One region of the Peribacillus sp. NPDC056705 genome, then DNA from elsewhere that is predicted to be linked to it. Evidence: riboswitches for the same ligand, from Rfam matches in the RefSeq annotation. Region 1 holds a riboswitch; the other holds the start of a gene.
The links. A riboswitch is a leader RNA that binds a small molecule or an ion and turns the genes downstream of it on or off. The one in region 1 is predicted to bind S-adenosylmethionine.
Positions count from the first base shown of each region.

Region 1 (4,074 bases):
GTGCGGTTACGGCTGTGATCGCAGACATTCCAAAGACACCATGTGCAGAAAATGTTTTTAAATCCGCTTGTATTCCTGCGCCGCCCCCTGAATCAGAGCCTGCGATGGTTAATGCTGTTTTCATAAAAAAACCCCTTCATATAATTATTTTTTAGAAGTATTTTAAGTAATATGAATGCTAAAATCGCACCAGCGAATGAACTGAGCATAAAAGCCGGTAAAAAACCAAAGAGCGCAGCTTTTTCCCCCAATAGGAGGAGGGCAAGTGGATAACAAGCTAGGGAACCGAGAATACCGGTCCCGATCACTTCCCCTAAACAGGCAAATTTTAAGCTTTGTGTTTTTCGGTAAATGATGGCAGCCAAAAGTGCACCGATCATGCTACCGGGAAAGGCGAAAATTGAACCGGTACCAGACATGTTTCTAATGATGGAAACTAAAAAAGCTTGTGTCACTGCATAAGCTGGCCCCAATAGAACGGCCGTCAGGACATTTGCCAGATGCTGAATAGGAAAGACCTTTGCAAATCCTGCAGGAATGAAAATAAATGAACTGGTCAGCGTCGTAATAGCCGTGATCATGGCAGTCAACGTCAGTTTCTTGACAGGATTCATCATCTACAGCGGCCAATCTTGCTCATTATGAACCATATCCCAAAATAAATATTCATATCGGGAAGTAACCAAAAAGTGCTTTTCTAATCTAAGAAGTTCCTTTTCTGGCATGCCTTCCGTCAATTCTTCCAACAAAGCGATCAGCCATTTATGTGCTTCCCCGAATTCAGGAGATGAATAGGACCTTATCCAATCTGCGTAGCGATTGTTTTCCAATGCTGCTCCATTTTGTTCTTTCAGTAGCAAACCGATTTCATAATAATCCCAAGCGCAGGGCAGGAGACAGGCGATCAAGTCTGCCAAAGTCCCATGCTGAGCTGCATTTAGCATATAGCCTGTATAGGCTAAAGTCGTTGGAGTAGGTTCTGTATCTTCCAATTCCTTGGAAGTGATCCCGAATTCGGAAGCATAATGCCGATGAATATCCATTTCCACTTGAAGGGTTTCATTTAAAATACTCGCAAACTTTGCCATGGTTTCGATGTTATGAGCTTTGATTACACCTAAAGCAAAGAGCTTGGAATAATCCATGAGATAGATATAGTCCTGCTTCAGGTAATAGGCAAATTTCTTTTCAGGAAGCGTACCATTTCCAATTGCCTGGACGAAGGGATGTGAATGGTTCCTTTTCCAAATCTCTTTTGACCGTGCATGTAGTCTATCACTGAATGTTTCTAATTTAACATTCTCCATTGTTCATCCTCCTTTAGAATGGATCCCTTTGTTCATGAAAAAACCCCGTTCCTGAATACGGAACGGGGTAGATGGATATAGTCTGAAAATGGACGATATCATCCACTTCCCTCCGCCGGTATGAGCCGGTTCAGGTTCAAAGGGTCCGGAACTAATTCCATCTCAGTCTTAAAAAAAGACTCCCCTAGTGGTGTGAATTGTATGTAATTACTGACATCATATCAGAAAGACAAGAAAATGCAACCTGCATTTAAAAGAGGGACCATTTTATGTCCAGGAAAAAAGGGAGAACCAGGTAATTGACTTTTGATGGTTATTAGGATAAAATCATGTCTACATCATTTATATATCGATTTCTTATCCAGAGAGGTGGAGGGACTTGGCCCAAAGAAACCTCGGCAGCGGACCCGTTTTGGGAACTGTGCTAAATCCAACAAGCATATGCTTGGAAGATAAGAAGAGCCGTACGGACACTGTCAGCCTCTTCTTGAATTAGAAGGGGCTTTTATTTTTGGGAAATAACGTTTAGTGACATAATAGAAAAGGTATATATAATTTGGTGAAAATAAAACAAGTTGATAAAGTTTAGCTAACTAGAAGCAGGCTCTAGGATGACTAGGAAAGGAGCCATTTACATGGCAGAATTATTTAAGAGGATCGAACAGAGGAAGGCAAAGCTTATTGAAGAGTTATTGGCCAATGGAGTATACAAAACCTCTGATGAAAGGCACCTTTATGATGCCCCATTAAAAGTACTTGAAGATGAATATAAGATTGTTATAAATAAACCAAATACCGAGTCACCTTCTGAATGGATGACATAGTAAACGATGGACTATAGTTTGGGTTCTTGGATAAGAGATATGATGTAAGCATTCACAGTCTACACTAGTGGATGCTTTTTTGCGTTTAATAGAAAATGACACAAAATATACATAATTACAGGATTAATAGTCATTTTGTCACATTTACCCTTTAAAATAACACATTTAATTTCCGAAAAATAGTTGATTTTAACTAGTAGATTCATTATGATGAAAGTGTAAAAAAATTGAATAAATGGGAGGTGGCTATATAATGCCTTGCCTTAAGGTAACTATAGAAAAAATAGAAGAGAAAAGAAAAGAAATGATTAACTTGGCAGCAATTTACGGCTTATCAAGTCTGCTAACTGTTCAAGCCAGTCAAGAATTGGATACGCTATTAAATGCGTTAACAAGTAAAAGAGATTGTGAACATTTTTACCTCCAGAAAGCATATAGGTATTTTTAAATTAGCCAATTCGCACTCGATTAATATGAAAAAGCTACTGCTCAAGGCAATAGCTCTAAAGAATGATATTACATATCGACACGTTTACCAAGAATGAGCAAATCCCGCTCAATCCCATCCAACTCGGCAACTTGAGGTAAATGTGCCCATTCTTCAAATCCGAATTTGGAAAAAAGCTTAAGGCTTGGTGTATTGTGGGCGAAAATGAAACCCAATAGAGTCTTAACACCTAATTTTGGACTCCATTCAATTGCCTTTTGAATCGAAGTTTGTCCGATTCCTTTTCCCCGGAAATAATCATCTATATAAATGCTGATTTCGGCAGTGGAATTATATGCCGGTCGGCCATAGAAGGATTGAAAGCTCATCCATCCAGCAGTTTTCCCTTCTATAGTAATGATAAATAGCGGTCTACTTTCTGAATGATGTTCCTCAAACCATTTAACCCTCGATTGGACGGATACAGGCTCCGTATCTGCCGTGACCATTCTTGAAGCAATTGTTGAATTATATATTTCAACAATTCTGGGTAGATCGGATAGTCCTGCCTCTCTAAACGCTATGAGCTCTTCCATGATTTAAACTCCTAACTATCATTTATTCAATCTCCAGAATGAAGGGTAATCCCGTATTTTGTTTAAGGGACGGTGAATGACACCCAATCCATTGAAAGTTTTATATTATCATACACTCTTGAATCTTTATCTGACAATTTTTTTATGTTAAGACTGTAGATTTTTTGGGTATGTAAAAAAATAAATACTTCTAGTAAAGAGACAAGAGGAGAATCAAATGAAAAAATTGGCAGGTTTATTGATTATAGTACTCGTTATATGTTTTGCTGCGTATGAATTTCAGGCCTCGGAGTCAGAAGATGTGCAAAGGGTGATGGCTTTTGGAGATTCATTAACCTATGGAAAAGGGGATAAGGATGGGGAAGGATATATAGAAGGCCTTGAGGATGAATTGAATAATCCGCAATCGGAACAAAAAGTGAGTTTTTGGAATTACGGTATAAAAGGCCAGGAAACGGATGGGGTGATGAAACAGCTTGATGATTACCGCATTAAAACGAAACTTGATGAAGCCGATACTTTCATCGTTTTTATTGGAACGAATGACTTGATCAATAGTAACGGAGGGAACTTGGAGAAAATTAGTGACCGAAAAATCATTGAGGGAAAACGGGAGTATATCAACCATCTCAAAAAGATTACATCAACCTTGATAGAGGCAAACGAAAAGGCGGATATTCTGGTAGTAGGACTATATAACCCAATAAAAGACAATCAAAAACTTGAAAAGCTCATTCGTGATTATAACCTGTCAATAAAGGGAATAGCGGATAAAGATAAAAGGATGTTATTCATTCCTACAAATGATCTTTTTGAAGGTAAAAAGAAAACAGAGTATTTCAGTGATAAGTTACATCCGAATGAAAAAGGGTATCAGCTCATTGCGAACCGGGTTTTGGAAAGTTATGATTTCAAATGAA
Region 1 is NZ_JBHTYI010000003.1:391,372-395,445, reverse strand. Features, by position in the region: gene thiD (bifunctional hydroxymethylpyrimidine kinase/phosphomethylpyrimidine kinase) at 1-124, opposite strand, end outside; gene thiW (energy coupling factor transporter S component ThiW) at 93-614, opposite strand; gene tenA (thiaminase II) at 618-1,307, opposite strand; TPP riboswitch at 1,398-1,503, opposite strand; SAM riboswitch class I at 1,662-1,766, shown strand; gene ACFRAK_RS06615 (Fur-regulated basic protein FbpA) at 1,943-2,131, shown strand; gene ACFRAK_RS06610 (aspartyl-phosphate phosphatase Spo0E family protein) at 2,385-2,579, shown strand; gene ACFRAK_RS06605 (GNAT family N-acetyltransferase) at 2,648-3,154, opposite strand; gene ACFRAK_RS06600 (GDSL-type esterase/lipase family protein) at 3,372-4,073, shown strand.

Region 2 (4,074 bases), on a different contig from region 1:
CAGCTCCTTCTTTTTATGGACCCAATGATGAAGATGTGGGAGGACCAGTAAGGAATAGTTCGCAGCGAATGGCCGTCAAAAAGGAATGACCGCTAGTAATGTAGAATAAATTGTAACTAACACTCTGAAATCCGTCCTGAGTCCAGTTTCTTGGAAATATGGAAACAAAGTAGGTATGGCAAAAATGGTTAAATACAAAAAATGCTGCTGACCGCAAAATATTAACCAACTGGATAAAAAATCTTTGCCACAATGGATCATGAATTTCACCAATAGCTGAAAAAGGAGGACAAGATGAATGGATAGTGAATCTTCATTATTAAAAGAGCATTTGTATCAGCTAGAGGAGAAATTGTTAAAATCTGAAGTCCGTAAATCACCAGAAGAGCTTTCATTATTATTGAAAGATGATTTCTTTGAGTTCGGCAGTTCGGGTAACATATGGTCTAAAAACGATTTTTTGGGACAAGAGGGAGCCGGATCGGTGAAGAGGACAATAAGTCAATTTGATATGCATCCATTGTCTGAGGATACCGTTTTAACGACGTACCGGATTTTTGATGAAGATAAAGTGGAACATACCTTAAGGAGTTCAATCTGGAAATGTACGAATGGAAGATGGCAAATGTTTTTTCATCAAGGCACGAAAACGAAAGGGCCCCGCTAGGCCTATTATTTATGAATAAGAATTATCATAAAAATGCGTAAGTAAAATGAGATTTGCTTGTTTAAAAAAATATTTCAATAAAATGATTGGGGTGGGTGAATCTGATCTTTCGTACCATTGATACCGATAAAGATAAAGAGATTATCATTAAATTTAGGAAAGATTCCTATGTTGTAAGTTTTGGATCTGAAGATGGTTTTGGAGATGAGAATACATATCTGCAACGAATGAAAGAACGGGTCCGGAAATTTCCGGATGACAGGTGATCATTGAAAAGGACCAAGAACCGATTGGCCAGATGGAACTTCAAATTCGGGAGTATGAAGGAACAGAGATTGGCTATGTGAATCTTTTTTATCTTATTCCCGATTACCGCAGTAAAGGCCTTGGCAAGGAATTGGTTCGCTATGCAGAAAACTTTTTCAGGCAATTTAACGTCTCCGAATATCATTTAAGGGTTTCTCCGGATAATGGAAGGGCGATTCGTTTATATACGAATTCAGGCATGAAGAAGATAAGCGAAGAAAATGAAAAATACCTTGTATGGAGAATGAGCAAATCGATTTAAAGTTATATTGATATAATTAAAATCTATCAATTCACTATACTATAAAAATATTTAGCGTGATGAAAAATATGGTTGACTTTAGAGAAATTAGAATATATAGTGAAGGACATAATTAAATATAACGTTAATTCTTATCAAGAGATGTGGAGGGACTTGGCCCTATGATACCTCGGCAGCGGGTTTTTACTTTTGTAAAAATACTGTGCTAATTCCAACGGACGAAAGTTTGAAAGATAAGAAGGAGCTTTTCTTAGATAATTAATTTAAGAGTTTACTCTTTTTTTATGTCTAAAAGAGGCCTCTTCTGTCTGATGACGGAAGAGGCCTCTTTTGTTTATTCAAAATGTATATGGTTATTTGGAGAATTGGTGCAATTACTCGTAAGTTTGGCAGATTTACTCGTGAGTTTCACGCATTTACTCGTGAATTCCGCGCATTTACTCGTGAATTCCGCGCATTTACTCGTGAATTCCGCGCATTTACTCGTGAATTCCAAAAATTTAACCCTATCATTATGAAACTTGGCAAAGCTCTTCTCTAGATAATGAATTCGTACAAATAAACAGCATGGGGGGAGATTGGATGATTGAGTTTCAACATGTCAAAAAGGTTTATCAAACAAAGAAACAGACTGTCGAGGCTTTGAAGGGCATCAATTTGACAGTGGAAAAGGGGGATATATTCGGTGTAGTCGGTTATAGCGGGGCCGGGAAGAGTACGTTGATCAGGTTGGTCAATTTGCTTGAACATCCTTCAGATGGTTCGGTGATTGTTGGGGGCAAGGATTTAACCAAATTGAACCCGAAGGAATTGCGGGCAGAAAAGAAAAAAATCGGGATGATTTTTCAGCATTTTAATTTGCTGAACTCAAAGACCGTTTTTGATAATATCGCCATGCCGCTGATTTTATCGGGAACCCCTGGTAAAGAAATCAAAAAGCGGGTAGGAGAGCTGTTGGAGTTCGTTGGCTTATCGAGCAAAGCAAAGAGTTATCCGGAACAATTATCCGGCGGCCAAAAGCAGCGGATCGGCATTGCGAGAGCATTGGCTACCAATCCATCGATCTTATTGTGTGATGAGGCTACCTCGGCATTGGATCCACAAACAACGAGTGCTGTTCTGCAGCTCTTAAAGAAAATCAATAAAGAATACAATATCACCATTCTGCTAATCACTCATGAGATGTCTGTCATTAGGGAAATTTGCAATAAGGTAGCGGTCATGGAGGGCGGATGTGTCGTTGAACAAGGTTCGGTTTTCGAAGTTTTTGCGAAGCCGCAAACGGATATTGCAAAAAACTTCGTGAGAACGGTCATACATGACGAAATCCCACAAAGTTTCCTAAAAAGCATAGGGTCCCATATCCCGATTATTTGGAAAATTAATTTTATTGGAACTACTTCGGGTACTCCTTTACTTTCAACGATCTCGAAGAAATATGATGTTCATTTAAGTGTTTTATCAGCCAATATTTCTGAAATTCAGGAAACGCCTTTCGGGAATTTGATCATCGAAGTGACCGGGAACAAAAATGAGGTGGAAAAGGCTTATCAATATATTAAAGACGAGGGGATTCTCGTCCAGGAGGTGCAGATTTAATGGTTAATACGCTTTGGGGAATGGAAATAACGGCAGATCAGCTGTCGACAGCTTTCGGTGACACACTTTATATGGTAGCCATCTCATTGGTATTTTCCGGATTGATTGGGCTTCCGCTCGGTATCCTGCTTGTCATTACAAGAAAGGGTCACATCCTGGAGAATAAATGGGTCTTTAATGTATTGAACCCGATCATCAATATATTGCGGTCGGTTCCTTTCATCATCTTGCTTGTAGCACTTATTCCGTTTACAAGAATGATTGTAGGCAGTGCAATCGGAACGAATGCGGCCATTGTTCCGTTAATCTTTTACGCGGCCCCTTATATTGCCCGGCTTGTGGAGAACTCCCTGTTGGAAGTGGACAAAGGGATCATCGAGGCAGCTCAGGCGATGGGGGCGACGACATGGCAAATCATTTACCGCTTTTTGATTCCCGAGGGACTTAGTTCATTGATCCTTACATTTACAACAGCGACAATCGGGCTTGTTGGTTCTACGGCCATGGCAGGTGCCGTCGGTGCAGGCGGGGTCGGAGATCTAGCTTTGGCTTACGGTTATCAAAGGTTCGATACGATGACGATGATCGTCACGGTGGCGGCGCTCGTGATCATCGTTCAATTATTGCAATCCACCGGGAATTTCGTTTCAAGAAAAATCAGAAGAAGATAAACATAACAGGAGGTAGGAGAAATGAAGAAAATCTTATTAACGATCATCGTATTGGCATTGGCCATCGTGTCTGCAGCATGCGGGAAAAAAGAAGGTGCATCAGGCGGTTCGGATGATGTGAAAACAGTGAAAGTCGGTGTCAGCAGCGGGGATACGAGAACATGGGAATATATTGTCGATATAGCGAAAGAGGAAGGGCTTAATATCGAACTGGTCACTTTCAATGATTATATCCAACCGAACCTTGCGTTAAGTGAAGGTGAAATCGATGCCAATTCATTCCAAACGGTCGCTTACTTCGATGAATTCGTTCAAGATCAAAATCTGAAATTAGAGGCCATCGGGTCGACTGTCATTGCGCCCATGGGCCTTTATTCGAAAAAACATAAAAGTCTTAAGGATCTTCCGGATGGTGCTACGATTGCCGTTCCGAATGAAGCGACAAACTTCGGCCGTGCACTGCTCCTTCTTCAGGAAGCTGGATTGATTACATTGAAAAAGGAATTCAATGGATCGGGATCATTGGAAATCATTAAGGATAATCCGAAAAAATTGAAAATCCAGCCTGT
Region 2 is NZ_JBHTYI010000025.1:8,655-12,728, forward strand. Features, by position in the region: gene ACFRAK_RS21300 (nuclear transport factor 2 family protein) at 299-667, shown strand; gene ACFRAK_RS21305 (hypothetical protein) at 763-933, shown strand; gene ACFRAK_RS21310 (GNAT family N-acetyltransferase) at 930-1,235, shown strand; SAM riboswitch class I at 1,364-1,475, shown strand; gene ACFRAK_RS21315 (methionine ABC transporter ATP-binding protein) at 1,818-2,834, shown strand; gene ACFRAK_RS21320 (methionine ABC transporter permease) at 2,855-3,505, shown strand; gene ACFRAK_RS21325 (MetQ/NlpA family ABC transporter substrate-binding protein) at 3,527-4,074, shown strand, end outside.
Region 2: linked by a shared signal. The riboswitch ahead of ACFRAK_RS21315 (methionine ABC transporter ATP-binding protein) and the one ahead of ACFRAK_RS06615 (Fur-regulated basic protein FbpA) in region 1 are both predicted to bind S-adenosylmethionine.